DNA from 4 places in the Clostridium chromiireducens genome. Region 1 is predicted to be linked to each of the others. Evidence: riboswitches for the same ligand, from Rfam matches in the RefSeq annotation. Region 1 holds a riboswitch; each other region holds the start of a gene.
The links. Region 1 has a riboswitch for cyclic di-GMP ahead of D2A34_RS11170 (EAL and HDOD domain-containing protein). Riboswitches for the same ligand answer to the same signal wherever they lie in the genome.

Region 1 (8,469 bases):
AGGAGATATCATCTTTATATGAGGAACTTATTGCAATTGAAGAGGAGCTAAGGTCTAACTATCAGGTGTTAGAGGAAGCGAAGGGAGAGGCAGATAAGGCAAACCAAGCTAAAAGTGAATTTTTGGCTAATATCAGCCATGAAATTAGAACTCCTATGAATGGAATAATTGGAGTAATTGATTTACTTAAGGTAACTAAGCTCAATAAAAATCAGAAAGAATATTTAGAGATGCTTAGTTATTCATCTAGAGTACTATTAGGAATTTTAAATACCATATTAGATATTTCAAAAATAGAAGCTGGTAAATTTGAACTTGCTGTAAAACCATTCGATATAAAAAGGACTTTAAATAGAATTACTAAAGAATTATCTTTAGCTTGTAATAACAAAAATTTAGAAGCTTCTTATTACATAGACCCATATATAAATTATAATTTGATAGGAGATGAGATTAGATTAAATCAAGTTTTAATAAATCTTGTTAATAATGCTATTAAATTTACTAAAAGTGGGCAAATTGTTTTTAAGGTCAAAAAAATAGAGAGCACTAATAACAAGTTAATTTTGGAATTTTCAGTACAAGATACCGGTATTGGGATAAAAGAAGAGTTTAAAAATGATATCTTTAAAAGATTTGTTCAGCAGGATATGACTTCTACCAAAAAGTATGATGGTACAGGATTAGGACTTGCCATTTCAAGAGATATTGCAAAGTTAATGAAGGGTGATATATGGTTTGATAGTGTTGAAAATAAGGGAAGTACTTTCTATTTTACAGCTGAATTCTTAATGGATTATACAAAAAATTATAAAGAGACAAGTTGTGATTTACAAGATAATAAAATAATTATTAACAAGACTAAAAAAATATTAATTGTTGAAGATAATGAGATAAATATGAAGATAGTTTGTGCAATGGTAGAAAAATTAGGATATGAATTTGAAGGTGCATATGATGGTAGAGAAGCTTTAGAGAAATTAAAAGATAATTCATTTGATTTAATCCTTATGGATATACAAATGCCAGAATTAAATGGATATGATGCAACTAAAATAATTAGGGCAAATGAGATAAAAACAATGGTGCATATTTATATTATTGCTATGACAGCTTATTCTATGAATGGAGATAAGGAAAGATGTATCGAAATAGGAATGGACGATTATATATCTAAACCATTTGATATTGATACGCTAAAAAATACAATATTAAAATATATATAATATTAGCAATCGATGAAAATAAGAAATTACTCATGCGAAATGCTAGAGAGTTACAGGAGGTGTTATAATGACTAAACATCATCTTTTATGGTTAGAAAACTATTTGAAAGAAACATATCAGACATCAATACTAGAGAATTTTCTTAATCTTCAAATTGATGAAATTTCGGAGGGAAAGGTTAAATATAAAACAAAAATTATTGATAAATATTGTAATATATATGGTTATGTACATGGGGGCACATTGGCTTCAATTGCAGACGTGGTAATGGGAGTTTCATGTGTAACTTTAGGAAAACGTATAGTAACTACAGATTTGAGTATAAGTTATATAAAAAATGTACGTGAAGGAAATATAATTACAGCTGTTGGAGAAGTGATTAGTGATGGAAATAATATAATGAGAGCTGTATGCAAAATTTTTGATGAGAGCCAGGAGCTGCTTGTTCAAGCACAAGCTTCTTATTTTGTTATTGGAAGCTTTGATAATATTGATTATCCAAAGTCAAAATAATTACTCATACTGAGTTGCAGGTTTTACACTTATTACTTCATATTTAGATTAATTTAAATATTTTTGATTTCATTCAATGGTTATAATTGCTTTTATAGTTTGGAATTGTGGTATGAAAAACTATAAAAGCACATTCAAAAGATGTATTAATAAGTTTTAAAACACATAATACTTCAGAGGATTTGGAGAACCAAGTGAAATGGACGAAAATTTTTGTGGCTCTGAATGAAGAAAACGTTTATAGTTGACAAATAAATGACATAAATTAATGTTAATATATTTATTATAGGAGTAATCGTTATCAGTTATTTGCCCCAAAAGATTAATCTTTTGAATGTTATAATGATATTGTTTACAAATTTAAGAAAAAATTAATTAATTCATCAGAAAAATCATAAGAAATTAATAATATTATATAGGTAAAGGGGGGATGACTTAATGGGAAATATAATGAAAATAAACATGTATGCAGAAGTGAAAAGAAAAAAAGACGCAAAGATTGAGCTTAAAACTATCGAAAAAGTTATCTTAGAATATAACATCTGGATAAAGAAAGATAACAGAGAGGATAAAATGGAGAATTATGAAAGATTCATACAAGCGTAGTTACTTTTAAAGGTAGATTAAGTAGAGATACTTTATTTACCTTATTTTTTTGACTTGAATAATTATTCTTAGTGAGATATAAATTAATATAAAATTTACGATATAATACCAAAAATTGAAGTTTTATAGAAAATATGGTATTATATTAAATACAATTACTTAAATGGGAATATGAAATTGAGGAGGGAATTTAATGATTAATAGAGCAGAATTGAAAAGACATGCTAGGAATCAGCTAAAAGGAAGATGGGGAATAGCTATTGGTGCAATTATAGCTGTGTTTTTAATACAAATGTTATTTAATTTTATTACAAGGATTTTTGAGGATAATAATAATGCATTAGCTATCGTTTTAGCTATAATATCAATGATAGTTAGTACTGTAATGAGTATTGGGATGTGTAGATTTTCATTAAATTATGCTTATGAGGATAGAGATCCAGAATTCGCAGATATATTTTCAGGATTTAGAGTTATATTAAAAGCAATAGGATTATTTTTTTTGTTAGGAATAATAATATTGATCGGGACTATTTTATTAATAATACCGGGTATTATATTTAGTTATATGTTTTCACAATCTTATTATATATTAGCTGATGATAATAGTAAGTCTGTTATTCAATGTCTAAAAGAAAGTGCTGGAATGATGAAAGGATATAAATTCAAATATTTTGTGCTTTTACTTAGTTTTTTAGGGTGGATAATATTAGGGATTATTACATTAGGTATAGGTTTATTATGGGTGGTTCCATACATGAATGTAACAACGGCATCTTTTTATTTAACTGTTAAGAATAACTACTACCAATCTAATAGTTGGTTAAATGAATAAAATTGTATTATTTATTGAGTAAAAGATTACAAGTAATAATAATTATTGATTATAATTATTATTAATGATAAAATTACATTAATATGTATTATATTACAATTGGAAGCTGTGAAGAATTCGTTTATTTGGGCATATTAAGAATTTGGAGCTAGTTGTGCAACCGGCCAATTAAAACTGATTAACAAAATGATTAGTTTTAGTTGGCTTTTTATATTTGTAAAAGAACGTTTATAAAAAAATGTATGAATGATAAAAAATTACTAGAATAGGAGGAGTATACATGGATATTTTTGTGGCAAGGCAACCTATATTTAATTGTAGTAATGAAGTGGTTGCATATGAGCTTTTATTTAGAAATGGGCAGAATAATTTTTATGATAATACCAATGGGGATGAGGCAACACGAAATGTTATAGCGAATTCATTTTATGCTTTCGATTTTAAGAGTGTAACTGACAATAGGAAGGCATTTATAAATTTTACTGAAGAATTAATAAAAGAAGAAATAGCAACCATACTTCCAAGTGATTATGTTGTGATTGAAATTTTAGAAAATATAGAGCCGACTGATGAGGTTATAAACGCATGCAAAAAGCTTAAGAATAAAGGATTTACACTAGCCTTAGATGATTTCGTATTTGATAAAAAATATATGAAACTAATAGAAATGGCTGATATTATAAAAATAGATTTTAAAATTACAAAGGGATATGAAAGAAAGAAGATATTGGAATTAAAAAAGGTAAATAATAAGATAAAGTTTTTGGCTGAAAAAGTTGAAAATAAAGAAGAGTATGATGAAGCTTTAGGGTTAGGATACTCGTACTTTCAAGGATATTATTTTAGTAAGCCGATAGTGTTATCAACAAAAGATATTCCGACTAACAAAGATACAGCATTGAAGATTTTAAAGTTAATAAATAAAGAAGACTTTGAGTTTAATCATTTAGAAGATTTAATAATGAAAGACGTAGGGATATCTTATAAACTTATTAAATTGATTAATTCATCAGCTTTTTTTATGAAAAATAAAGTGACTTCTATAAAATATGCTATATCATTATTAGGAAGAAAAGAAATTGTAAAATGGTTATATGTAGTTTTATTAAATGATTTAAAGGAAAACAATACTAACGAATTATTAAAAGTTTCCCTTCAAAGAGCAAAAATGTGTGAAGCTATAAGCAATATGAGTGGGTATAATGAAAGAAGTTATTCGGCATATATGGTTGGTTTATTCTCAGTTATGGATGCAATTTTAGGCTGTCCAATTGAAGTCATTCTAAAGGAATTATTTCTATCTGATGAGATCAAAGAAGGTCTAATTGAAGAGGCAAACTCGTTAAATAAAATACTAAAGCTAGCTATTTATTATGAGAGGGGTCAATGGGAAAAGGTTACAATTTGCGCAGAAGAGATGCAAATTGATATAAACAAACTTGCGGGTGCATATTTAGAATCAGTAAAATGGACAGATGAAACATTACGTACATAGTATTATTAATTTATTTAATTCATAAAAAAATAATTTTATACGAATTATGTAGATGGGGAATCAACATATATTTTACTAAGTATCATTGCATAAGAATTAGAATGATATTACAATAATGTGTATATGAAAGGAGTAAGAGATATGTTAAAAGTTTTAAGTATCCTAAAGTATTTAGCGTTAGTTGTAGTATTTACTATTTTGATTTATACATTTATATATTATTCTGTAATTAAAATATGAACATAAGTTATTTTAAATAGTGGATTTCGAGTAAGGTATTCTTATAAAATCGATAAATTAAAAGACAGAGTATATGTGAAGAGCTGGGAGCATGAAATAATTATATAAGGAAAGAGATAGTATTTGGGAAAGTGCAATAAATACTATCTCTTTGTTTGGTTATCATGTCATCATTATAATGATTGACAACTTTAAGAAAATTTATTCTAATTTTATTAATTTCTCGAAGCTAAAGTTAATCTTTAAAGGTTCAGAACTAAATCTGTAACCTTTATTTTTTCTTAATAATATATTAAAAGAGAGTTTGTATTTTTGACAATAAATTGTCAAGAATTAGTAATAATATATTCTTTAGTAAGGAGAGTTGATATTATGGAAAAAGAAAATGATAGGTTAGAAATAAAAGATTCGGTTTCAATTGAGGATAAACAAATACTAAGAAAAGCACTAGACGGTATAAATGGATGGAACTTTAATCCAGTAGCAGTAGTCACTAATGGTGTTGAGGAATATTACTTTATATGTAAAGTTAGATCAGTAATAGAAAATTTACAAATGGAAATGGCTAAGGTATACATAAAGGTTCAAAAAGACAATGAGCCAAGACTATTAGCTATAGAAGAAATTAATTGAATTGGATCATGAAATAAAGGCGATTTATTAGAGGAGAAAAGAGGAGAGGATTAAATAAGAAAAGATGAGAAAATTAAATAAAGATTTTTAAAGACAGTAGTATAGGGGGATATAACTACTGTTTTTTTACGTGTTTTATATTAACTGAAATCATCGAAGACTTTTTTGGATTTTATCTCACTAAATATAAAGCGTATACCGGTGAAAGAAAAAGTGGAAATGAAAATGATAAGAATATGCGCGTAAATCAAAACGTCAATAATAGAGATTTGATTTATGCACAATTCTAATATTGATTTCGTTATTTATAATGATTAAGCTTCAGTGAATACTAATTAAATATTATATACAAAAGAATTTAAAGCTATAAAAAATTATACAATTAGCTGGAATTGATCAGCTAGTATTATTTGTTTGGAACGATGAATTTTCTCACCAGTAGAACTACATACAGTACTTTTAATACTAAGCATAGGATACCCTTCTGATATGTTTAAGTATGTGGCAACATCAAAAGAAGCATATTCCATGTCGATATATTTTCTGGATATTCCAAAGGAAAGGCCATATTTATTTCTTAAAATTTCGTATAGTGATTTATTATTTAAATCTTCTTGCAATAAGAATGAATAAGAAGAAGGGAATCTGGAATATTCAACAGCGATTGGAGTATCATTGGCATATCTGATTCTTTCAATGTTAATTATTTTTTCGCCAGGCTGTAATAATAAGTGTTGTTGATCAGCTGCAGTGGCTTCTTCAATAACACATTTCAATACCTTTGCTCCAGGAACTTTATTTTGTATTCTGCAAGTGTCACTAAAACCAATAGTTTCTGTAACATTTTTTTTGATTTTCTCTTTAGCAATAAATGTCCCCTTCCCTGGAACCCGAATCAAGTAACCTTCTGAAGTTAGTGAATCAAGGGCAGTACGAACTGTTACTCGACTGACATTGTTAGCTTTACTTAATTCCAATTCAGTCGGGAGTTTATCGCCAGGTTTCAATGTACCATTGTTAATTGAACCTAGAATATAATCTTGTAGTTGTTTATATAAGGGTAATGATTCTTCATGATCGATCATAAGTTGCATCTCCTTTGTATATGTCTTTTATATAATAATATAATACATATAAAGAAAAAAATCTATAACTTAAGGAAAGAAAAACAATACTATTTAAATACAATATCAGAAAAATTCTATATAACAAATCAATACATTCTGCAAATGTTTTAATAGAGTGCAGAAAATATGTTAATTTCATTATGGATAAGGTTCGTGAGGGCGTGAGATGCAAGATTACACTGATGAAGTTCAGAGCTGATAAAAAAATAAATACAAGCATATATAAAAAAATTAAAAAAATATATTGACTCATGTATTATAATGTATTATTATAATACATGTAACCAAGAGATACATATACCGGTATAAAACAAAAAAGAAAAGTATAGAAAAGGGAGAATGCAGCATGAAGATGAAAAATATTATTGAAGAAATTATAGCAAACAAAAAAGAAGTTGGTGGAATTAAACAAGTTTATTATGTAGCTTGTGGGGGATCTTATGGAGCTTTTTATCCAGCAAAAACTTTTTTAGAAACAGAAGCAACTGATGTAAAAGTAGGAATCTATAATAGTAATGAATTTGTTCATAATACACCAAAGGCATTTGGAAAGAATTCAGTACTAATAGTAGCATCTCATAAAGGTAACACACCAGAAACAGTTAAGGCGGCAGAAATCGGTAAAAAAGCAGGAGTTCCAGTTATCGCATTAACATGGATTGCAGATTCACCAATAACTGAACATGCAGACTATGTTGTAGATTATGCATTTGGGGATGATAAAGATATAGCAGGAGAGAAAACGATTGTTGCGCTAATGACTGCAGTAGAAATTTTAAATCAAACTGAAGGATATGAGAATTACAATAAATTCCTAGATGGAGTATCTAAGATTGATAGAATAGTAAAAAGTGCTTGCAAACATGTTGAAAAACGTGCACTTACATTTGCTAAAAATCACAAGGATGATTCAGTTATATACACTATGGCAAGTGGGGCAGGCTATGGAGCTGCTTATATGGAAAGTATTTGTATCTTCATGGAAATGCAATGGATAAATTCTTCATCTATACATTCAGGAGAATATTTCCACGGACCATTTGAAATAACTGATGCAGAAATTCCTTTCGTAATCCAAGTATCAGAAGGTAGCACAAGACCTCTAGATGAAAGAGCATTAAAATTTCTTAATCAATATGCAAAAAGAGTAGAAGTTATAGATGCGAAAGAATTAGGACTCTCTAAAATTGATAGCTCTGTAGTCGATTATTTTAACCATACATTATTTAATAATATTTACCCTGTTTATAACAAAGCATTAGCAGATGAAAGACAACATCCATTAACAACTCGTAGATATATGTGGAAGGTTGAATATTAATTAAAATTTAAAGTGTTTAGTAGAAAAAGTTTCTAAAAAGCAACAGATCATTCCTATGTGATATAATATTTTCGGCAAACTAATATGTCACATAAGGAATGATTCCAATAATATTATATCACTAAAGACTTAAATTTAAAATAATAATTATAAAAATATAATAAATTACACGAAATGATGGGAAGGTATTTGTATGGAACAATATAAAGTTATTGGTATTGGCGATAATGTAGTAGATAAGTATGTTAATCAAGGTATTATGTATCCTGGTGGAAATGCTTTAAACTTTTGTGCTTATGCAAAAATGTGTGATATGAATGTATCGTATTTAGGTAAATTCGGAAATGATAAAGTTGCAGAGTTTATCCAGAATGTTATGGATGAATTAGGTATAGAGCATAGTCATTGTCGTAAATATGAAGGAGAAAATGGTTATGCACGTGTAACATTAGAAAATCGAGATCGTGTATTT
Region 2 (8,469 bases), on a different contig from region 1:
GATGCGGAAAATGGACTTCAACTATGACTGAAAATGTAGGTAGAGGCGCATAATTGAGTATGGAATTAAAAAGAGAAATGATCTCCAACACTTGTGATAATTAGGAAACCATTTCTCTTTAGATTCTTTACCAGAATCTTTTGCGTCTTGATCTTATAATCTAATTTTAACTTTAATATGCCTCTTCAAATATCCACCTAATATTAAAGGAGTAACTTCTAGCTTAGAACTAGAAGTTACTCCAGATATTTTATAAGTCTACATAACTCTACTCAGTAAGCCTATTCATACTCTCGGCGATATTCCTAAGCTCATTTATATTAGCCTCGATTTCCTCACTTGTAGATGCACTTTGAGCTATCTGCTCTGTAACTATTCCGTATTTTGGTATTGTATCTTTTGTTATATTAAATATTTCTTCATTTGATTCAACTAAGCCTTTAGCTTTAGTCAATAAGGTTTCAGATGCATTACCTATATCCATAATATTATTCGTAAATGATTTTAAATTAGTATTCATCATCGTTAACCCTTTAACTGTTTCATTGAGAATACTATCCCCTTTTTGCGATTTTTCATTATTATCATTCATTTGCTCTTGAACGGTATTAATTTTATATTTCAATTCATTAACTATTGAACTCACTTGATTAAGTGATTCCTTTGTTCCTTCAGCCAGTTTTCTTATCTCTTCTGCCACTACAGCAAAACCTTTACCATATTCCCCTGCTCTAGCAGCCTCAATTGACGCATTCAATGCAAGAAGATTTGTTTGTTCTGATATATCACCAATAAGTGTTAATATCTCATCTACTTGTCTTGATTTATGTTCTAAATCTTTTGTTGATTGAAAAGTATCTTCTATACTATTTTTTATATCTCTAATAATTGTAATAGTTTCATCTAAAGACTTCTGGTTATTATTCGTAATATTAATAAGATCTTTTATCTTATCTTCACTATCCTTAGTTTTACTTACCACTACCTCATTAGCGTTGAGTAACGCATTTAAATTATCTTTATTACCATCTGATTTAATAAGCATTTCATTTGAATCATCAGATAAAGCTTGACTTGTTCCTGATACTTCTAAAAGAGAGCTTGTCTGTTCTTCGATTGCGGCGCTCAAATTCTCACTTGACTCTAAAATACTAGAAGAAAATTTAGACATATTTTCAAATAAACTTATGAGCTTTTGATTTTCTTCTCCTATTTCTATTTCCTTCTCCTCAATAGATTTTAATAATCTCGATGAAAAATATACAATTAAAAGAATTGCCGTTAACGTTAATAAAATAGTAATAATCCTCATGAGTGATTCTGCCATAAACAGCTGTCTATCTTGAAAAATCGAAGGATCATGAACAAAAACTATTATTTGGCACAATATGCTCAACACTATTGATACAATAATCATTTTCACATCAAAAAATAATGCTCCAAGCATAACAAAAAAGAAAATCACAAGCCATAAAGAGTTTAAATGCATTGTAAAGTTTAAAAATATGTAGTGAAAATAAGTGATAAATAAAATTACACCTTTTGTTATGTTAAAAGCTTTTATGTTAAAACCATCTTTCGTTATTGTAGACCTATAACATATTCTAAATAACACAGCATAAATGACAACAAATACTCCTATCATAGCTAAAGAGCTTATACTTATGTCATCATTGTAACCTAAAAACTTTAGTGCGCTAAAAAATATTAATGATAATGAGCAACTTAATAAATAAATTATTAATACTAATTTTAGTGATTTTTTATTAAATTCTATTATAAAACTTTCTTTCTTTTCCATATTATCCCTCCAAATATGTTGAATAAATTTAAATGTTATAACTTATATCATATTGATTCCTTTACACAATATGATATAATATACATAATATATCTTTTTTTCAAATACATTCCACAAAAAGTATTGCTTTTCTACAAACAGTATTCATATAGAATTTTCTTCACAAATAAATTAAAAGGAGACTTAATGTTCATGAAATACAAAAACGTAAATATTGTAGGGACAGGTATATACCACCCTTCAAACAAAGTAGATAATGATTACTATATAGAGCATTTCAAAAACTTAGGTAAAGATATCGCACCTTTTCTTGATAATCTAGGAAGAAAAGAACGATATATTGTAAATAATACCACCGAAAACGCTTTAACTATGGCAATAGAAGCCTCAAAAAACGCTTTAAAGATCGCTGGTATATCAGCTGATAAACTTGATGCTATAGTATTTTCTTCTGACACACCTGAATATTTATGTCCATCTAATGCACTTATCATAAATCATGAGTTACAAGCATCAAATGCACATACTGTATATGATTTAAACTCCAACTGTGTCGGTATGGTTGTTGCTCTCGATCAAATGAGCCGCTTTATGAAAACATCAAAAAACATAAAATATGCACTTGTGGTAGGCGGTATATTAGTATCTTCTATTGCTAGGGAAGATTGTAAATATACATATCCAGCCTCTGGTGATGGTGCCGCTGCAGTAATTTTAAAATGCACTGAGGAAGATACACAAAGAGGAATACTAGATTCTAAATACTGCACAAGATCTGAATACTACAGTACAATTATCTCTCCTTGTTGTGGACTTACTAAAGCGCGTTTAAATACAACCAGTGAATATGATAAAAAACAACAATGGACCCCATTTCCTCTTAATTTCTTTGCCCCTGAATGGAGTAAAGCTATAGATGAATTCATGTGTGAATATGATTTCTCACTTGATGAAATTCAATATTTCTTTTTATCACAATATTCTAAGCAATTCTTAATTGAAACAGCAAGAATATTAAATATCGATAATTATGAAGAAAAATTTGCATACATTGGTGATAAATATGCATATACCGGTACCACTAGTCCAATATTTGCGTTACATGAAACCCTTCAAAATAAACCAATAACTCCTGGTGCTAAAGCAGTATTTTGTTCAGTTGGTGCTGGCGTTGCCATGTGCTCATTGCTATATAAGTTTTAAATAACTATATTATTTATCATATAGTCATTAATTGGCATTGATGATTTTATAAAAAGTAGATAAATAATTAATTATCTACTTTTTATAATTTTTCCAAATAACTTTAATACTTTATCAAGTTTTCACAAAATCTATCCTTATTAAATCATATCTTTGTTTTTATAATTAAATCCTTAATTAAATACATATTTCCCTTTTATCGAATATTCTTTTAGCCTTCCCTTCACTTTTTACAAGTGTATCTGGATTAACAAATTCTATATTACACCCAACTTGTAGTAAATTATGCAATCTATTTTTAATATTTTTTTGTAGTTCATTTAATTCATGTGTATAGTAATACTTTAGATCTCTGTTCGTTTCGACTGTAATTGTTAATTGATCTAGATTACCTTTTTTCTCTAAAGTTAATGTATAGTTCGGTGATAATTCCTCAAAACCAAGTAATATTTTTTCAATCTGTATTGGATATACATTTACTCCTCTAATAATCATCATATCATCGTTTCTTCCATATATACGGTTCATCTTAACATATAGGCATCCACATTCACATTTATCATAGCTAAGTGATGATATGTCTCTTGTTCTATATCTTATCAATGGAATTCCTTCCTTTGTCAAAGTAGTTAAAACCAATTCTCCCTTTTCTCCAGGCTCAACACTTTCTTGAGTAATTGGGTCTATGATTTCTGGAAAAAAGTCTTCTTCATTAATATGCAAACCATCCTGCATATTACATTCACCTGCTACTCCTGGCCCCATTACTTCACTTAATCCATATATATCATATGCCTTGATTTTAAACTTACTTTCGATATTTTCTCTTATTTCATTAGACCAAGGTTCTGCTCCAAAAACCCCCATTCTTAATTTTAATTCTTCAGGGTGTATTCCCATTTTTACCATAGTATCATATATATGAAGAGCATATGATGGGGTACAAGCAAGTACAGTAACTCCAAAATTTTTCATAGTAAGTACTTGCTTTTCAGTATTTCCTCCTGACATAGGTATAACTGATGCACCTACACGCTCGATACCATAGTGAAGTCCTAATCCTCCTGTAAATAGACCATATCCATAAGCCACTTGCACCACATCATCTGAAGTAACACCATATCTACCCAAGACATCAGCTATTAAATTTGACCAATTATCTATATCGTTTTTTGTATAACCTACTATTGTTTGCGTACCACTTGTCCCTGATGATGCATGAATTCTTACAATTTTATTCATAGGAACTGCAAACATACCATAAGGATAATTTCTCCTTAAATCTTCCTTTGTTGTAAATGGCAGTAATTCAATATCCCCTAATGTTTTAATATCTTCAGGAGTTATGCCCATCATATCAAATTTATTTTTGTAAAACGGAACACTATCATAAACATATTTAACAATGTTTTTTAACCTTTGTATCTTAACTTCATTAATCTCTTCTCTTGTTAGTTTTTTTTCTAAATTATTCATAAAACTCTTCTCCTTTTATTACTCCCAATAAATCGAATTCATTTTTAAATTTATGATTTTCATTTAGATTTTAACAAGATTATAATTTAACTAGATAGCTTGTATTCTTGATAGTCGTACATATTATAAATACTTCCTCCTTATAAAGTGTAGTTAATATATACATATCTATATCCAAACTATTTCCATAAAATAGAAGGCGCCTATTAATTAATAGGCGCCAAAAAGATAAACTAATGCGTATGCAATGCATTTAACAACATTTTGGCAGCCTGGCAGTCATTGAAATAAATTTCTTTAGACCCATAGCTTTGCGACCTTATCTTTCGAGAAGTGTGCTATTATCAATGTATATATTAGGTATATTTTACACTTTATTTCCATGTTTTTCAACAAAAATATCACTTTTTTTCCAATAAATTTATATTAGTTAAAGTCGTCTATCATATTCATATTTTAATTTATTATGTTCTATATGATAATCAATCTGATTAATCATAGCCTCTTTGTCACAAGGTAAATCTCCTCTTAGCGAAACGTAATTCGATGCATGGTTGCATCTAAATACTATTGTTTCCTCAATATTGATGTGTTCTATTAAAAGCTTAATTTCAATTAACATTTCTTTATCACTTAACAATTGAAATTCTTTTTTCACTATTTTATTATATAAATCAGTTTCTTCCTCAGCCATAAGACTTAATACGCCTAAATAATCTGGAGCCATATTACTTATTAATTCGCCAGTTTTAACTGCATGAATTTTACTATTTTTTCTTCCTCCAATTCCAGCTATAACAGTTACTGATAGCAAAATATTTGCATTCTTAACCATTACTGCTGCATTTAATAGTTCTTCACTGCTTGCCCCTTTATTTATATCTTTTAAAACCTCATCACTTCCACTTTCAACTCCCATATATATCATAGATAACCCTAAAGCCTTAAGCTCTTCTAACTCCTGATGAGTTTTAAGAAGTATTGATTTAGGTGAACCATAAAGAGTAATCCTACTACATTCAGGAAACAACTTACCTGCATACATTAGTATTTCTTTTAGGTCCTTAGTAGGAATAATCAAAGCATCACCATCTGCAAGAAATATCTTTTCAACATGTTCATATATCTTTCTAAAGTGGTTCATATCATTTTTAATTTCTTCCAAGGATTTTATAGAGAATTTCTTCGATTTATACATACTACAAAAACTACATTTATTATGTGAACAACCTAACGTTGCCTGTATTATAAGGCTATTGCTTTCACTAGGAGGCCTGTATAACGGATAATCGTACATCTTTAATTCCTTTCTTCACTTATATTATTAGTAAGCTAATATTTATAAAACTGCTTCGCATTTTTATACTTTAATTAACTTATATTTCTTCCTATGTTTATAGTATAAATTAATATCTCTTGTAATATCAATTTATAGTTTTAAATTTAATAAAGTTTTCTATCCTACTATTTTACACATAATCATTAGGGTAATAAATTATGTGCATATAGAGCTAGCCCCTTATAGTATAATAATTCTATAAGGGGCCCCAAAATAAAACTTCTTATCATTTATTTTAATCATCCTCTTCAGTACAAACCCTATTTCTGCCTTTGTTTTTTGCTTTATACATTGCTCTATCTGCTCTCAATATAAGATTATTAATGTTTTCTCCATTTACTTTTTTATAAGATGATACTCCAAAACTTGCAGTAATATTAATTTTTTCTTGATTATTCTGAAAATTTATATGCAAATTTTCTACTGCCTTTCTCATACGTTCAGCAATCATGATTGCTTGTTCACTAGTTACTTCTGGTAAACAAATTACAAATTCTTCACCACCATGCCTCCCTACAAAATCATATGGTCTGCACATATTCACAATACATTGAGCAAACTTTTGCAAAGCAATATCCCCCACTTGATGTCCATAAGTATCATTTACTTTTTTAAAAAAATCTATATCCGCTAGTATAATGCTCATATTTAATTTCTCTCTCTCAGCCCTGCTAAACTCCACATTAAATCTCTCTTCAAATGCTCTACGATTTAACGTTCCTGTTAGAAAATCCACAGTTGCAAGTTTTTCTGCTTTATCTTTAGCTTTTAAAAGTTCATGTTCAGCAAATTTCCTTAAAGTAATGTCTTGTATTTGTCCCACCAAATATAGTGGCTTATTTCCAGCGTCATATACAATGGAAATTCCTAATATGGCCCAAATTATTTTTCCGTTTTTATGAATATAACGTTTTTCAAGAATGAAATGAGGAATTTCACCTGATAATAACTTTTCAACTAAAGCTATTTCTTTCTCCTTGTCATCATAATGTGTAATTTGCTCAAAATTGATATTTAATAACTCATCTTGAGAATATCCTAATAAATCACACAGAGCTTGATTTGCTCTAAAGAATTTTCCATTTATATGTGCCAAGCACATTCCTATCACCGCACTATCAAATGCAACTCTAAATCGCTCTTCACTCTCTTTTAATTTCTTCTCCATTCTTTTCCTCTCGGTTATATCATTAATTATATTAATCATAAAAATAGGGTCATGTTCTGTTCCCGGTATCAGGGTAGAAGTAACTTCAGCACATATTCTTTCATTGTTTTTACCAATATAACAATTTTCTGATTTACACAATGTACATTCGTCATTATATAGTTTATTAAAAATATCTACAATTTCTTCATCACCTTTGAATCTATTTATCCCTGATAAGTGATTAATTTCATCCTTCGAATACCCCAGCATATGAAAGTATGCGGTATTAGCTTCAATAATTTTCTCATTATTATCACGTACAACAATTCCTAAACCTGCATTATCAAAAATTGCCTTAAATCTAGCATTACTTATCCTCAGCTCATTCTCAATTTCCTTTCTCGCAGAAATATCCCTAATAACGCAGATAATTTGCTCTATCGAATTATCATTGCTTCTCATCACTTTCATTGATAACTCAACCCAAACATACTTATCATCTTTGCATTTGATTCTAAAAACTTGTGTTGAAATATCTTTAGTTTTCACGTTATTTAAAAAAGCCTTCTTTAGTGATTCTATATCTTCATGATATATATATTTATAGAAGGAGGTTCCCACTAATTCTTCCTGAGTATATCCAGATAATTGTTCTACCTGAGGAGAGACGAATATAATTTTCCCTCCGGCTTTATAGGTTAATATAGTATCAGATAAATTATCAGCCATCATTCTATAATAAAGCATATTCTTATAATTAGAATTTGCAGAAATTATATATTTAGTAGTATAGTACCCTAACACTATTCCTAAAATGTATACCGCCCAATAAAAAAAAACTGTTTCTTCTAAGCCATTTTTATTTTCTATTAAATACCGTAATGCCGTACTAGATATAAGCATTGAAAATAGAAACATAAATATAAACTTATTTCTTCTTGACAGCTTCATAGTTGCTATATACGCTGTTCCAAGACCAATTATAAGTGCTACAAAATGTGCTATTATTGATGCAGTATTTATACCAAAATAAATAAGCCTAAAAAAAGCAATGAGTATTGTAGCAAATACTGCTGAAATAGGTCCGCCAAGTATACCTGCGCAAATAATTGAAATATTTCTTAGGTCTATAATAATGTTATCCGTAATTCTTATTGTAAACATCATTAAAATTATTCCTAATAGCCCAAACGCTATACCTAGCAGGAATTGAACTTTTAAAGCTTGTCTGTGATCAAAACTATTATTCTTAAAAATCTGTCCTATTATTAGTAAAAAGGATATCAAAATAGTGACATTTATAAATAAATCATGGAGCATAAGAACACCTTCACCCATTGTATACTAAACATGTATATATATATGTCTTATCTCTACACACTATTCACAAATTATGAATGATTTTCCAAACATACTGTATACAAAGTTTTAATATATATTAATTCTAATGCCCAAAATAAATATCACTATATCTTTATACCTGATACAAGGGTTCCTCAT
Region 3 (8,469 bases), on a different contig from region 1:
TAAAATAAGTCTGCCTTTTAATCAGGATGTGGATGATGAAAAGAGTGATTCGTTCCTTGATGAAGGTTGCAGATTAGTTAACGCGCTAAATGTAGAGTTTTCAGATATTTATTTATAAATGGAAAAAAGTAATAATATTTTAAAGCATAAGATATTAAAAGTAATCTCTATATATCAATAATAATTTTTATTTTAGAATGATTAATAATGAAAAGTACAGCGTTATACATAATATACGCTGTACCATAAACTTTTATTTGATTATACCATTTAAGATAAATTTGTTCTTGGGATACCTCTTACTGGTTTATGCCTTTTTCTATTTTTTGCTGGCATTGATGTATTTGATACATTAGATGATGCATTGTCATCATTATTTAAAATAAATTTATAGTTTGTCATTTTTCTCACCTCTCTACTAGTATTTACTACTTTTAGAATTTCTATTCATAAGCTAACAAACCATAAAAAATAAAAAACCAGCTGGAAATCAACCTAACATTTATGGATGATTTGACTTACCTGTATATGTATCGTATGGATAAGGAACTAAAATTTCTCCATTAACATTCTTGTACTTTGTGTTTTCTGTGGGATTTAAATTATTAATAATATTCCTCCCAACAGTATATAACATTTTAGCTACAACTTTAGGATCTTGTGCAACTGTCCCCGTCATAAAACCTCTATCAATTAATTCAATGGCTTCTGGCAAAGCATCAATTCCTACAACTGTTATATTTTTTGATTTATCTCCCTTATTATATCCATATTTTTGTAGTGCATCTATAGCTCCAATAGCCATTGCATCATTGTTTGAAATTATTGCTTCAATTCTATCGCTATATTTGAGAAATAAGTTATTAATTGAACTATTCGCCAAATCTCTTAACCAATTCCCATTTACTAAAGTTAATTCTTGAGTCGTTATTCCTGAATCATTGATTGTTGATATTGCATATTTAGATCTTTCGATTGCTTGTGGGTCATCAGGCGGTCCTTGTAACAAAACATATTGCAAAATGTTATCGTTATTTTTATCTATTACATTCTTATCTTTTTTCCATAAATCAACAATAATTTTTCCCTGAGCAATACCCGCCTGCTTGGAATCTGGAATTATAAACACATCCTTATCATAGAGAGCAGAAATTTTTGAGACCACATCAGGAGAAATATTCATTAGTATTAAAGGAATACCTTTTTGCTTCACTCTTAAGATAACTTCTTCAACGAAATTTTCTCTTTTATCTGCTAGATTTAATATAAATAGATCAAAGTTTTTTTGAAGAGCTGAATCTAATAGTTCATTTTGTATAGCTATATTGTTTTTTGAATCAAAAAAAGTATAATTAACATTATTATTAGGGTCTTTTCCGATATCTTCTAAACTTTCTCTAATTCTCACCATATATGGATCATTAATTCTATGGAATATTACTGCAACATTTATTCTTCTTATATTATTAAAATTTGAATTTGCAAATGTTTTAACTTGTATGGTGTTCATTAATATGAGGATGGTTAGCATGATTAGAATCAATGCAATCACTTTTCTCAATATATTCATTTATAATAACCTCCACTTTATATAATTAAAAAAATTATATATTTAGTGTTATGTTGTATATTAATATGAAATTTATTCTGACTTAATAATATAAAAATATTAATATCCCTAATTTATATTAAATCTTTCTAGTTCAGAATCTAACCTTAATGCTAATAATTGGAGTTCATCTGAATAATTGTTAAATCTATCCATCGCAGCACTTATTTCTTCAGTTGACGCAGTTACTTCCTCTGATGCAGATGCAGTTTCTTGTGAGATATATGAAATGTTTTCAACTTCTGATACTACTCTCTGTTTCTTTTTGTCAATTTCAGATATAGATGCATTTATCTCTTCAACTTTATCAATCATAACTTCAATTGAACTAAGAATTTCACTAAATATTTCTTGTGTATTACTAACTGCTAAATCCTGCTCTATTACTACTTCTTCTGTAGCTTTAATAGCTGTTACAGCTGCATCTGATTTTTCTTGTACTTTAATTATAATCTTCTTTATCTCTTCTGTTGATTTCTTCGATTCTTCAGCAAGTTTTCTTATTTCTTCCGCTACCACCGCAAAGCCCTTACCCGCCTCACCTGCACGCGCAGATTCTATACTTGCATTTAATGCTAACAGATTGGTTTGTTCCGTTATTTGCGATATACTTTCAGATATGATATTTATTATTTTAGTACTTTCATTCACATCTTTAACTATCTCATTAACTTCTAACGTAGCAGTTTTAGTCTTATGTGATTTTTCTATTAGCGTATCAATCATTAATAATCCTTTAGCACCTAATCCCTTAGTTGTTCCAGAAAGTTTACCCATTTCATCAGAGCTTTCACTAATTTTATCTAATCTATCTGATAGGTCGTTCATCTCTAAAGCACCATTTTGAGCATTTTGTGCTTGATTTGTTGCTCCGTGTGATATATCTTCTATTGCTCTTGATACTTCTCCTATGGAAGCTGTTACTTCCTCTGACATGCCAGCTAGATTTGATGAAGTTTCTAATACAATTTTTGATGAATTTGTAACATTTTCTATAAGATTTGATATATTTTTTATCATCTCATTAAAGGAGTTTGCTAAATCCATAAATTCATCTTTAGTAGATGCCACAATCGACACTGTTAAATCTCCCTTTGAAGCTTTTTCAAATACTTCCCTCAACTTTTTAATATTTTCTGCTATTCCTTTACTTAAGAATATGGATAGTGCTATTGAAATTATAATTATTACTAAAACTATAATCTCTGTCGTAATAAGTATTGAATTTGTATCATTTATTATTTCTTTTTCATCTAATGTAGCTACTAATTTCCAACCTGTAGCCTTATTGGTTTCGTAAACTCCAAACATCTTTGTATTATTCTCTTCATAAGCCACAAAGCCTGTATCTTGAGTTTTTGCAGCATTCCAAAATGATTGCTTAGAGGCATAATCAGTCCCAATTAAATCTTTATTAGGGTTAATTATCATCTTTTTTCCTTCAATATCAGAAATAAATATGTATCCTGTATTTCCTATCTTCTTTGTTCCTATTTTTTCTAGAATAGTATCCAAGGAAACGCTCATTGCGCAAACACCTATTACATTTCCATCTCTTTCAACTGCTTTTGCTATAGCCACAACACTTTTACCTGTTTGCGCATCTTGAAATGGTAGAGTTATTATAACTTTATGATTACCTTCTAAAGCTTGCTTATACCAATCTTTCTCTTTAGGATTATAACCATATGGCATTTTTTCGTTGGGATATATTTCAAATTTTCCATCTGCGGTTGCAAAATACACACTGAAAATATCTTTATCGCTTTCTTTTATATTCTTTAACATAGCCGCCGTAAATGTGTATGGTTCTTCTTTATCAGCATTAATAAAATTATAGTTACTCGACAACATTGTAACCATACTTCCAAATCCATTGAAGTAATTATTAATTCCATCATTTACTTCTAAAAGTGTTTGCTGACTTGTCGTTTTCAATTTTTCATTGAGAATTGCTTTAGCTTGCCTATTAGCTCCATAACCTAGAATAATTAATGGAATTATACATATTCCTAGTAAACTTATAATCAGTTTAACTCTTATACTTTGAAATTTAATTTTTTTTAAACGCATTTTAGATTCCCCTTCATCTAAAGTATTTTAACTATTTATAATACTTTCAGCTTTGTAAAATTATTGTTTGATGAATTAAATTGCAAAAAAGTCTTACTTCATACTATAATGAAATAAGACTCCTTCGTCTAAATTTATTTATATTAAATTTATTTATTCACACTAAACTATATTGCCATTATATATTGTTATTTTTTTCTTGTCAACTTTAAAACAAATTAGTTAACGTTTTTATAACTATATTTTCATTAAAAGGTTTTACTACGAACGACTTAGCTCCAGCTGTTACAGATTCACGAATCATTGCTTCTTGTCCCATTGATGATATCATAACCACTTTTGCATTAGAGTCAATTTTTTTAATTTCTTTTAAAGCACTTATTCCATCCATTTCAGGCATTGTAATGTCCATTGTAACAAGATCAGGATTTAACTCCTCATATTTTTTTACTCCGATAGCTCCGTTTTGTGCTTCACCAACCACTTCGAATCCACCATTTTCGAGTATCGTCTTTAAAACATTTCTCATAAATGCCGCATCATCAACTATAAGAACTCTTTTCATTATTATAAATCCTCCTTAATTATAAAAAAAGCAGGCAATAAAGATATTGCCTGCCATGAATAAACTATCATAATTTTTGGCAACCTGACTATCATGGCAATTAACGTTGCTTTAGACTCATGGCTTTGCGTCTCCACCTTTCAATGGATTTGCTATTTACACTTCTTTACTCATTAAATATTAACTTTTATTATAAACCAATTATTGAAACTTAACAATTAAGCCAACAATTGTAACTAACATTAACATAATAGCACATTTTACCAGTCTAATCAATAAATTTTTCGGTACATTATGACTATAATTACATTTAAATTCACAATGTATTGCATATATAAATTAATAATATACACTTAAATAGTTTTAAATATTTCACCTGCTATACCTATTGCGCTGCAGGCCTTAGGAAATCCTGCATATGCCGCACAATGTAAAATAATTTCTAAAATTTCTTCTTTTTTTAATCCTGCCTTTATAGCTGCTTTTATATGAAACTCCAATTGCTCAAAGGCTCCTTGCGTTATAAGAGATGTTATTGTTACTACTTCTCTTGTTTTTAGATCTAAATTTGGTCTTGCATATATTTGCCCAAAACCAAAAGAAATCATTTTATCCAAAAAATCCGGAAATATTTCACCTACTGATTTCACCATTTCTTCTCCGTTTGCATCTGTCATCTTCTTTAAAATATTAATTCCATTTTCATAATCCTTTTTCATTTTATTATCCCCTTTTCATAGTTGGTGGTATTTCACCTGGATCAACCACAACCTCTATTATTATTGTTTCATTATGTAAATTTGAAATTTCTAAAGCTTCTATTAGTGTTGATTCATTGTGACATTTATATGATTTTACACCTAGAGATTCACCAAATTTTTTAACATCCAATGGTACATTATATGTAGTTCCAACTTCCTTCCCAAAAAGTTTTAGCATAGCTTTTTCTGGCATATCTAATCTTCCATTATTTATCACTATAAAAGTGACAGGGATATTATAATTTGCTGCTGTTGATATTTCAGTACCATGCATAAAAGTGCATCCATCACCCGTTAAACAAATGATTCTTGAATTATGGTTTGATAACTGTGCACCAATTGAATAGCCAATAGCATGTCCCATTGCTCCAAATACATCATCAAAAAAGAAAGTGGCTGGTTTTCTGATTCTAAAATATCTTATTGCATAAAATGAATGACTTCCATCATCGCCAAATATAGTTGAATCATCCGGTAACTCTTTTCTTATTATTTCCATTGCATTAGCAGCTGAAAGATACTTTCTATTATCATTAACATTATCTTTAAATTCATAATTCTCTACTAGTAAATTATATTTATTTGATATTCTATCTTCGACTTTACTTAATACTGCTTGTAAGTTAGCTTTAATATCACCAATGATAGGTAGTGTAGGTGCTAACAGTGATTTTTCTATAAATGTATAGTCATAATCAAATTGAATAACTTCTTTAGGATAGTTTTCCTTCGATATACCGACTAAAGACATATCAGATAATTTACTACCTATTACAATCAATAAATCTATATTTTGATTAATGTATTCACTTGACTTTTCTGTTCCACCTAGCCCTAGCGCACCAAGTGATAATGGATGATTTTCGATAAATGTTCCTTTTCCACCTGGCGTAGTCATAACTGGTATACTCCACATTTCAGCTAAGCTTTTAACTTCCTCATATGCAAGGCTTGAATGAATACCTTTCCCCGCTAAAATTACGCTTTTCTTAGCAATATCAAGTTTGTCTATGAATTCATCTAATCTTGGAGATATTAATTGACTGATATTGTTAGGCAAATCAAGTTCAAATTCTTCAATTTCTTCATCAAGTATGTCTATTGGTATAGACAGATGAACCGGCCCCTTAACCCCAAAATAGGACTTTTCTAATGCATGCTGTAAGTATCTTTGAAACTGATCTGCCCTTTCAATTCTTGCACTAAATTTAGTAACTGGCTCAAACATCTTAACTAAATCAGTACCAAAAATTGTGGAATCCTGACCTAAAGCTTTTCCTGCACTATGCATAGGTTGTTGTCCAGTGATAAATAACACTGGCACATGATAAGCCTTTGCTTGTCCAGCAGAAGTTAGTAAGTTTGTACCACCAGGCCCTGAAGTTCCGATAGCTATGCCTATTCTCCTGTTTATTAATGAATAGCCTGCAGCAGCATAACCAGCTCCACTTTCATGTTTATTTAAAATGAAATTTATATCCTGTTTATCCAATTCCATAATTAAAGATGCAAGTGGCCTGCCAGGTACTCCAAAAACGTGACCAATACCCCATTTTCTAAAATTTGATACTAAAATCGATGCTATACTCTTCATAAATTTATCACCCTCAATAAATTACTCTTTAAAAAATCTCTCGTTAATATATATTTTTTATAATAACCTTAAAAATAAATATCAGAAAATTCTACATTAATAGCATTTATCAATCTATTATCAGAATCCGGGAATAAATATTTTTCTTCTTCTACTATTTCTTCTTTAATAGGTAATGTTATAATAAACTTGCTACCCAAGCCAACTTCACTATCTACCTCTATTTTACCCTCCAGTATAATAACCAACATCTTCACAAGAGCTAACCCAATACCACTGCCTTCCGCCTGCCTTGAAAGATTATTTTCAACTTGTCCAAATCTGTGAAAAATCTTCTTATGTTTTTCTTTTGGAATTCCTACCCCTGTATCACATACAGCTATTGCTATTGTTTTATCCGTATTATTCCCTTTGACCTGAACAGTTATGGAACCACCCTCTGGTGTAAACTTTATGGCATTTGATAAAAGATTCAATATTACACGCTCATATTTTTCATCATCCAGTGCAGTATTTATGCTATCTATATTAGTCTTAAAATACAGATTAATTTTCTTTTGATCAGCATATATTTTTATAGATTCTGTAATTAATTTTGTTATAGCTACAAGATCTACGTTTTTTAAATTAAGTTTGAATTGATCTGATTTTAACTTAGTAATATCTAATAAATTATTTACGAGCCTCAACTGTCTAAACGTATTTCTTTTTATATTTCCTATTAGATTTTTAACTGACTGTGGAATATCATTAATATACATATGTTCAATTAATTGAATGGCTGAATAAATCACATTTATTGGTGTCTTAAATTCATGAGTAATAAGAGTTATAAATTCATCCTTCATGACAAGATCTTTTTCTAAAAGCTCTCTTTGCCTTTTTTCTGATTCATATAATAGTTCTTTTTGCCTATTTATCTTACGGTTTTGTTTTCTAAGTAATAACTCGCGTTCTATAGCATCAACTACAGTGGTTAATGTCATCAAAAAAAATGGATTATGAAGTATAACAGCAGTCATAATACATATACTTCCAAGCAAATTACCATCATTTGAATAACGAAATGGTACTCCATAGCATGCGCTATTGTGAAAACATTTATGATAATGGTTACTTCCTACTAATTGTATGGGATGATTCTGCTTTAGCGTTAAACTAACAACATTAGTTCCCATTTCCTCTTCACGAAATTGAATGCCTGGCTTGATCCCTAATTGAGATATTGTTTTAACCATAATTTCATCACCAATGATATCAAGTAAATATCCATTTTGATCCGTAATGGTTATTATTATTGGAGTCCCCTCTAATGATTTTATCAATTTACTACTAAAAAAATTTACAACTTCTAAAATTTCATCATATAAATCTTTTTTTCTGCCTAAATCTAATTCAGACATAGTATTTTGAGGTATTTCAGGTCTGTCAGGATTTAATCCTAATTCAATACATCTTTTTTTTGATTCTATAATATAACTTGCTTCTTCCTCACACATCTCTTGAAACATATATCCTCCCTTAAGAAAATAAAGTAAACTACTAGACTGATTTCATGAATTTATTATTCAATTATTTTATCTTTATACAATATAATCTACCAACTAAGACTTTTTAACATTACATTTAATATTCATACATTATTTTTAATAATAATCATTCTTAAGTTAATAATAGACAATTATGTTCTTTTTTACACATTTTTTTCTTTGATTATATCACTAATTTATTCTTATCGAAATAGTTTTTTCTAAATTCAAAAAAGGTAGTAAACTTATTTTCATAATTTTACTACCTTTTTTAAAGCATATTATTCTAAAAACTTTCATTACTATGTCTCCGACTCTATATAATTACATATTTGATG
Region 4 (8,469 bases), on a different contig from region 1:
CTTCAATAGCTAAAGCTGCTTGAGTAATCTTATAAGTGTTTAATCCATCATCAACTGTTTCAATTAATGTGTTTAGCTTAGATATAATCCATTTATCCATCACGTTGTCTGAAACAAAATCAGCATAATTAGTTGGATCAAAATTATCTATTTCAGCATATAAAACATAGAATGAATATACGTTCCATAAAGTACCTAAGAACTTTCTTTGAGTTTCTGCAACATCATCAACTGAGAATCTTGTTGGAAGCCATGGAGCACTTGCAGTATAGAAATGCCATCTTGTAGCATCTGCACCTTGACTGTTTAACACTTCAAATGGATCAACAACATTTCCTTTAGACTTAGACATCTTAAGTCCCTTTTTATCTAATACGTGACCTAATACTATACAGTTTTCAAATGGATTTGTATCAAATAAACATGTTGATAAAGCCATTAATGTATAGAACCATCCTCTTGTTTGGTCAACAGCTTCTGATATAAATTGAGCTGGAAAATTCTTTTCAAATTTTTCTTTATTTTCAAATGGATAGTGCCATTGTGCAAAAGGCATTGACCCTGAATCAAACCAACAGTCAATTACTTCATTAGTTCTACTCATTTCCTTTCCGCATTCAGAACATTTTAACTTGATTCCATCTACATAAGGTTTGTGTAATTCTATTCCCTTGCAATCTGTAGTTGCCTTTTCTTCTAATTCAGCTCTGCTTCCTATACAATCTCTGTGACCACATTCACATTGCCATATTGGAAGTGGTGTACCCCAGTATCTATCTCTTGAAATACCCCAGTCAATAACATTTTCAAGGAACTTACCAAATCTTCCTGTTCTAATGTTATCAGGATACCAATTTACTTTATTATTATTTTCAAGTAATTTATCTCTCATTTGAGTCATTGCAACAAACCAACTATCTTTTGGATAGTATAAAAGAGGTGTGTCACATCTCCAGCAATGAGGATATGAGTGAAGATGTTTGTGCTTATTAAATAATTTATTATTTTCTTCTAAGTAATTACAGATACTTTCATCGCACTTCTTAACAAATTTTCCTGCCCATGGAGTTACTTCTTCAACAAAGTTACCACTTGCATCTACTAAGTTTACAAATGTAATACCATTTTGCTTTGCAACAAGACTATCGTCTTCACCATAAGCTGGTGCAATGTGTACTATACCAGTACCATCTGAAAGTGTTACATAATCTCCATGAATTACTACAAATGCTTTACCTTCAACCTTAGCAAAAGGTAATAATTGTTCATATTCAGTACCTAGTAATTCTTCACCTTTATATTCTTTGATTACTTCATGTTCTGTATCTCCAAGAACAGTTCCAATTAAGTCCTTAGCTAATACATAAACTTCCTCACCAACTTTAACATCAGCATATGTGTATGCTTTATTTATACATAATGCTAAGTTAGATGGTAATGTCCAAGGAGTTGTTGTCCAAGCAAGAATGTACTTGTTTTCTTCTCCTTTAACTTTAAACTTTGCAGTTGCAGTTAAATCTTTAACATCTTTATACCCTTGAGCAACTTCATGAGATGATAAAGCCGTTCCACATCTTGGACAGTAAGGCATTACCTTATGACCTTTATATAATAAACCTTTATCCCATAACTTCTTTAATGCCCACCATTCTGATTCTATATAATCATCATGATAAGTTACATATGGATCTTCCATATCAACCCAGAATCCTATTTGATGTGACATCTCTTCCCATAAACTAACATATGAAAATACACTATCTTTACATTCTTTAATGAAATTTTCTACACCGAAATCTTCAATTTGCTCTTTTCCTGAAATTCCAAGCTTCTTTTCTATTTCAAGTTCAACTGGAAGACCATGAGTATCCCATCCTGCTTTTCTTAGAACTCTATGTCCCTTCATAACTTTATATCTTGGAATAATATCTTTCATAACTCTAGTTAAAATATGACCAACGTGAGGTCTTCCATTTGCTGTTGGAGGTCCATCATAGAAAGTAAAATATTCTCCATCCTGATTTGAATCAAAGCTTTTTTTGATAATATCTCTTTCTTTCCAAAGCTTTGCTATGTCTTTTTCCATGTTGACGGTACCTTTTGACGAATCTACCTTATTGTACATTAAAAATTCCCCTTTCATTCTGAGTAAACTATATATTTTCCTCAATAATTTTTCAAAATTTATATATTTTTCTAAACGTAAAAAAACTCCATCCTACAGGACGAAGTTGAATTCGCAAACCACCTAAGGCAAAACATCTAAAAAATAATATTAAATGCTTTATTTCAAGTACATACATACTCTATCCTTTAACGCAGGCTGTTACGTGATAACTTATTGGGCATTAATGCTTTTCAGTCTCCAACTCCTAGGTGATTTTCTCCGAGATTTATTATAGCTTTGCACCATACAGCTACTCTCTAAAAATAATATCTAAGGTACTTTTCCTAATCATAGTCTTTTATTGTAATATTATATATTAATGATTTTTAAATGTCAATTAATAGTATCTTGTAAGATAAAGTTCTATTAATATTAATACACTTATTTATTTACCTATAGTTTACCTAAATGTTATATTGTATTCATTAACATCAAATATAACAGAGAAAAGGTAACCATGATGTTTTTTCAATAATTGTGGACAAATAATAGATTATGATATTGGCACATGCATACCTTGCAATAAGGTTTATAATTGTATATATTGATCCATAAATTTATTATAAAGTACTAATATATACTTTTAATATAAAATAAAAAAGCTATTTCTACGTAGGTGTAGTAATTCCTACTTAGAAATAGCTTTTTATATTATTATATATTTAATCAAAAGAGAATTCTAATTCATCATTATTATACTCACTTAACTCTTCAATTTTAGGGTTATTTTCCTTACCAACATTCTCATCAATATTTATAATGATTCCCCTGTCCCTGCTCCTTGATAATTTTCTTTTAGATTTATCATCTAACGCCATTTTAACTAACTTAATTGACTCAGTAGGTGTGTCACATCCACCTAGAACAACTATATTGAAATCATTGTTATAGGTAATATATGTGCTTTTATAAACTTCAAAGCATTTTGATACTTCATTTGGATCGTATCCGTCTATTTTTAAATTTATCCCTAAATAATCACAATCATATGTGTCAGGTTGAGCAAATACACTGTTTTTTATAGCCAGATCTATTGCCGTCTTTTCATCCTTTAAACCATCATAAAGCTTTAAAACAATACCAGATCCTTCAGCAGTATTTATTCTAAACGAATCCTTTTTATCAATATTTCCATCAATATGAATTCCCATTAGATTGTATGCTAAATCTAAGCTTTCAATCACTTCATTGTTTATTTCTTTATAAGTATTTCTTTTATTATTATCAACAAACTTAATATCACTAATTGAATCAATTACACCATTAATGTCATTCCAACATTCTATTGTATTCTTAAATGATAGTTGATCTTCTGTCAGGCTTGGAAGAATTGCTACTACATTAATTTTTGTAGTTGGAATAGCAGCTGAAGCTATCTGTATGAACGTCTTGATTGCGCCAGATCCCGTCCCCCCTGCCATGCTTGTAAAAACAACCATAACTTCTGTTTGAGGATACTTTCTTAATAAAGTTCCTATTGCATTTGCATTATCTTTTATCATCTCTTTTGATTTATTTCTATCTCTGCCAGATCCATCTGTCCCTGGATATAAATAAACGTTTTTATCTATATTTGCATTTTTTAATGGTTTAATATCAAATAAACTACTATTAAAAAATAATCCATTATAATTCTTATTTCTACCTAACAGACCATCAACAATGTTACCAGCACCTTGTCCTAATGCAACTAATAATATTTTGCTCTTTTCCATAATAATCCCCCTATTTAATCAATATATATCGGATTTTTTACTATTCTAAAAGATTTTTTGATTTTTTGATTTTTATATGCCTGTATTTATTGTATAATAGTTATTAGAAATATTTTATTACATTACAATTTTATACTATATTTATTAATATTTAAAGGATATTTAATATAAATAAGTAATTTAAGGTTAAAATAAGTAATATAATCGAATAAGGTAAAAACACTTTATAATCTGTCGATAATATTAATGAATGTACAATTTTAATATTACTTATTACATATTACTAACTTTATATTATAAAGTTAACTTTACATACTAAAATATATTTATTTTCGAAAGTTATTTCTTGAGTTTCATGGAAATTAGAAAATATTTATAGATAAGATGTTTTAATTATTCTATAATTAAAACATAAACAAGCTCTTTTAAAATATAATTTTTTATAACTATAAATGATACTAGCACACTTATTGAAAAGTAGGGTCGCAAAGCCATGAGTCTAAGGAAAATTTAATTTTCTATGATTGTCAGGTTGCCAAAATATAATTATAATAAGATGTTTTTTTACTTTTGTTATATTTAGGTGACTATTATTATATAGTCACCTTTATTTTTTGAAAACTTATTGAACGCAACTAATCTTATAGTTAATTGCCTACAATATTCTCAAATACTCTATTTCAAAAAACTATTTGTATTTAAAAATAATTTATATAAATTTTCTCTTATACTTTTACTTTCCAATATACATCAGAATAACTTAACTGCGATAATTAATACTTTACTTTAACCTAAAAGAGGGGGTTTAAAATATTATGGATTATGAAGATAAATATATGCATATTCCTGATAAGTTAACTGTAAAAAACATAAAAAGGGGGGATATATTACATTATTCAATTAATCAAGTAGCCAGTTTATTAGGGGAAGAAGATAGTAGTATACGGTATTATACTAATGTTTTTGATAACATTCTAAAAATTGAAATTTTAAATAAAGAGTTTAGATATACCAATAGTGATATAGATAAACTTGAGTTTTTAATTAACTTGAAAAATAAAGGAATGACTGTTAAGGAGATTCAAAAATACTGTGAATCACTACCATTGAACCTGGAAGAATTAGTTGAAGTTAAAGAAAGTAATTCCTTATCTGTTAAAGAAATAATATCAACGATAATTGATCTTGAAAATAAAGAGATTAGTAGTTTAAAGGAAACTTTATCAAACAAGATTAAAGAAGATAATGAATTACGCATTAAAAAAATTGTTGACCTCGCATCGGAACAAAATGATCAATTAAAACTATTTAAGGAAGATATGTTAAAAGAAATAAAAGAATACATTGACTATAAATTTGAGAAAGCTTATGAAGAAAAAAATAACCTATATAATGAGCTATCTCTAAAAATAGATAATTTAATTTCAGAGAAACTTTCCTTAGAAGATATTCTAAAATTACAATTTGATAAGTTTAATGAAGCTTCTAATTCTAGGGATATAAATTTAATTGATGAAATTAGAAGATTCAAAAATGTTATAGAGCGCGCTTATTATGTCCAACAGGAAATGGATACTACTAAAGAGAAATTAAGTTTTATGGGTAGGCTGTTTGGGCTTAGATAATTTATTAATAAAATAAGAACAAGTTAAAATCATTATTCTAACTTGTTCTTATTTTGTTATATTCTTACTTTATTATCTTTGGGATTATTAAAATAAACTCTGATCCACTACCATACTCTGAGTTAACTTTCAGTTTTATCCCAAAATTTTTCGAAATTGATTTCAATAAACTTAATCCAATTCCAGTACCACCAATATTTTCTCCTCTAACAGCTTCACTTCTATAAAATCTATCAAATATACGAGATTGTTCTTCTTCCTTAATTCCTATTCCATTATCTTTTACCGATATCTTAACATATTTGTTCATATCCTCTACACTTAATATTATCTCACCATTTTCATTAGTATATTTAAATGCATTTTCAATTAAAATTACTATTGATCTTTTTACCTTATCATAATCCCATTGAACAGATATATTTTCTTCTAATCCATTTACTTTAAAGGTCTTTTCCTTAATCTCCGCTAAATCCAAATAAAATTCACTTAAATCATCAATAAAATCATTTAGTTTAAAACTCGTGATATTAACAGCTAAATCTAAATCTTCTTTTGACAATAGTAATAAATCACTGTTTAGTTTTTCTAGTCCTCTTACCTCCGTCATCATCTTAGAAATATGTTCAAAGTGATTATCTATAGTATCTCCCCATGAATGAGCTAATAGTTCCAGTTTTCCTTTAATTACAGCCAATGGAGTTCTCATTTCATGAGATGCATCTTGAACGAAATAAACCTGTTTCTCATAAGCTTCCCTAATTGGCTTTATTACTTTAGAAGCTAGATATGCTGAAAGTAATGTTGCTAGTATAATAAGTATAATTAAACTTGCTATAATAGAATTTCTTAATCTGCTTAATGAACGTTCTTCAGCATCAATATTAGCAAGAACTTGTATTTTATATTCGCCATTATTAACTACTATACCCCTGAAACTATACCCACCACTTGTAATTGTAACTATCTCATCCTCTGCACTTAATGGAATCACTGGTAAATTCTCTTCACTAAAGTATAAATTTTTACTCATGGCTTCAAAAGTATTATTTTTATATATAATAACAATTAAATTGGGAGGGATATGTGCTGGTTTTCCATCTAATCTTCCACTAAAACCTTCAGGTTTATTTTGTTGTTGCAATGATTTATCCTTAAATTTATCGCCTAATCCATTTTCTCTTGTAATAACATCATTTTTGTTTAGACCCTGTTCATAACTAAAATCCGATTCCTGTTGAAGAAAGAATTTTTTTTGTTCTATAAGTTGGTGATCTATATTATCTAAAACCGTTGATGAGTATAATATTTGAGTTATTATTGCAAATACAATTAAGCATGTAAATACTACAATTGTACTTGTAGCTATAATTTTTTTCTTTGTTGATAAAAATATATCCTTTTTCATGTTTTAATCCTCTATACTTTCGTCTAGTAAATATCCCATCCCTCTCTTAGTTATAAGATACTTACCATACCCGAATGCGGATAGTTGTTTTCTTAACCTACTTATATAGACCTCGATAATTTCAGTTGCTGCATCACTATTGTATCCACACACATTATCAAATATTTGTTCCTTAAATAATAATACACCTTTATTTATTACCATATACTCAATAAGTCTGTATAATTTCTCATTTAATTCTAGCTCTTTGTTATTTATAAACACTTTTTTTACCTTCATATCTATTTCCATGTTCTTAAATTCAAGGATATTAGGCTTTTTAACTTTTCCCATGCTTTTTAAAATTGAATTAATACGAGCTTTTAATTCTTCCATAAAGAACGGCTTAGTTAGATAATCATTAGCCCCCAAATTAAAAGCCTTAAGTTTATCTCCAAGCTCTTCCTTAGCTGTTAATATGATCACTCCAGTATTTAAACAATTTTTAGAGATGTGCTTTAAAACACCCATTCCACTTACTTCTGGTAACATAAGATCTAAAATTACAATATCATAATCATATGCTCCCAGATATTCAATTGCATCTGAGCCATTATAAACAGCCTGAATTTCTACCTCTCCTTTAAAATATTCCTCTATATTTTTACTTATTTCTATGTTATCTTCAACGAGCAACACATTTACCATTATCATCACCTCTAGTTTAATAATCATATATCAGTTAGTAGATGAACTAACTTCTCCATTATCCTCTAATTTTATTTCAATTATATAATAATTTTCTTAATAATAGCTTAATCTCCTCATGTTTTGCAGTTTTCAAAATTCTAAATAGCAAAATCTATAGCCTTCAATTTTAAATAAGCATATTAAAAGCTTCTATTACATATAATTAAATAATTAGTATATTAAAATAAAATCAATAATATTACTTTCTTAAATAATTTTCTTTAAACTTTTTATCTAAACTGTATAATTGAGTTAAAGAATATTTTCTTTAACTTTAATAATGTATTTTAGGAGAATTAATATGGATAATAATTTGAATGAAGCTATTTTAGATAAATTAACAAAAACTTGCACTTGTAAGGCAATTCCTAGATCTAAAATTAAAGAAGCAATTAGAAATGGTGCTTCAACAGTAAAAGAAGTTCAGGCCGCTACTGGAGCAGGCAGCGGTGCTTGTAAAGGGAGAAATTGCTCTCCTCGAATATATGAACTGTTAAAAAAACATAAAGACGATAACTATTAAATTAATTTGATTATTTATAAAAATCAAGTTCTAAAATTAAGTAAAGAAGAACACATACTTTTTATTTATGACTTGTATGTGTTCTTCTCATATTAAAGGTTATTTATACATACTCTCAATAACTACATCTATTTAATAATTTATTTTATTAGCTATCTTATTTTGTATAAGTAATTCTCTCCCCATCATATTCTGGCACTATCTCTATAATACTTTTTCTAACGCAATATTCGATATCAGAATCTAACTTTAAAGACTTCATCACAGTATAGTGTGTTGCTTTTCTCACATAACTTAAAATA

Region 2: it holds a riboswitch for cyclic di-GMP, as region 1 does, so the genes downstream of both, D2A34_RS00690 (phenylacetate--CoA ligase family protein) here and D2A34_RS11170 (EAL and HDOD domain-containing protein) in region 1, are expected to answer to the same signal.
Region 3: it holds a riboswitch for cyclic di-GMP, as region 1 does, so the genes downstream of both, D2A34_RS11360 (response regulator) here and D2A34_RS11170 (EAL and HDOD domain-containing protein) in region 1, are expected to answer to the same signal.
Region 4: it holds a riboswitch for cyclic di-GMP, as region 1 does, so the genes downstream of both, D2A34_RS25160 (helix-turn-helix domain-containing protein) here and D2A34_RS11170 (EAL and HDOD domain-containing protein) in region 1, are expected to answer to the same signal.

Annotation. Positions count from the first base shown of each region.
Region 1 is NZ_QXDJ01000002.1:1,280,338-1,288,806, forward strand. It holds gene D2A34_RS11155 (PAS domain S-box protein) at 1-1,226, shown strand, start outside; gene D2A34_RS11160 (PaaI family thioesterase) at 1,294-1,740, shown strand; gene D2A34_RS26680 (hypothetical protein) at 2,179-2,346, shown strand; gene D2A34_RS11165 (DUF975 family protein) at 2,540-3,181, shown strand; cyclic di-GMP riboswitch class II at 3,274-3,356, shown strand; gene D2A34_RS11170 (EAL and HDOD domain-containing protein) at 3,462-4,676, shown strand; gene D2A34_RS11175 (cupredoxin domain-containing protein) at 5,289-5,549, shown strand; gene D2A34_RS11180 (GntR family transcriptional regulator) at 5,924-6,634, opposite strand; gene D2A34_RS11185 (SIS domain-containing protein) at 7,023-7,997, shown strand; gene D2A34_RS11190 (fructoselysine 6-kinase) at 8,191-8,469, shown strand, end outside.
Region 2 is NZ_QXDJ01000001.1:158,234-166,702, forward strand. It holds gene D2A34_RS00675 (acyl-CoA dehydratase activase) at 1-53, shown strand, start outside; gene D2A34_RS00680 (methyl-accepting chemotaxis protein) at 269-1,801, opposite strand; gene D2A34_RS00685 (ketoacyl-ACP synthase III) at 1,994-3,004, shown strand; gene D2A34_RS00690 (phenylacetate--CoA ligase family protein) at 3,182-4,480, opposite strand; cyclic di-GMP riboswitch class I at 4,744-4,830, opposite strand; gene D2A34_RS00695 (radical SAM protein) at 4,911-5,777, opposite strand; gene D2A34_RS00700 (PAS domain S-box protein) at 6,055-8,307, opposite strand.
Region 3 is NZ_QXDJ01000003.1:5,358-13,826, reverse strand. It holds gene D2A34_RS11375 (PAS domain-containing sensor histidine kinase) at 1-118, shown strand, start outside; gene D2A34_RS27420 (hypothetical protein) at 271-402, opposite strand; gene D2A34_RS11370 (galactose ABC transporter substrate-binding protein) at 503-1,570, opposite strand; gene D2A34_RS11365 (methyl-accepting chemotaxis protein) at 1,679-3,682, opposite strand; gene D2A34_RS11360 (response regulator) at 3,891-4,247, opposite strand; cyclic di-GMP riboswitch class I at 4,323-4,411, opposite strand; gene D2A34_RS11355 (carboxymuconolactone decarboxylase family protein) at 4,601-4,966, opposite strand; gene D2A34_RS11350 (thiamine pyrophosphate-binding protein) at 4,971-6,602, opposite strand; gene D2A34_RS11345 (ATP-binding protein) at 6,671-8,113, opposite strand.
Region 4 is NZ_QXDJ01000010.1:43,729-52,197, reverse strand. It holds gene ileS (isoleucine--tRNA ligase) at 1-2,125, opposite strand, end outside; gene D2A34_RS25165 (FtsZ/tubulin family protein) at 2,830-3,882, opposite strand; cyclic di-GMP riboswitch class I at 4,333-4,422, shown strand; gene D2A34_RS25160 (helix-turn-helix domain-containing protein) at 4,698-5,507, shown strand; gene D2A34_RS25155 (sensor histidine kinase) at 5,572-6,915, opposite strand; gene D2A34_RS25150 (response regulator transcription factor) at 6,919-7,602, opposite strand; gene D2A34_RS25145 ((2Fe-2S)-binding protein) at 7,946-8,167, shown strand; gene D2A34_RS25140 (2-phosphosulfolactate phosphatase family protein) at 8,325-8,469, opposite strand, start outside.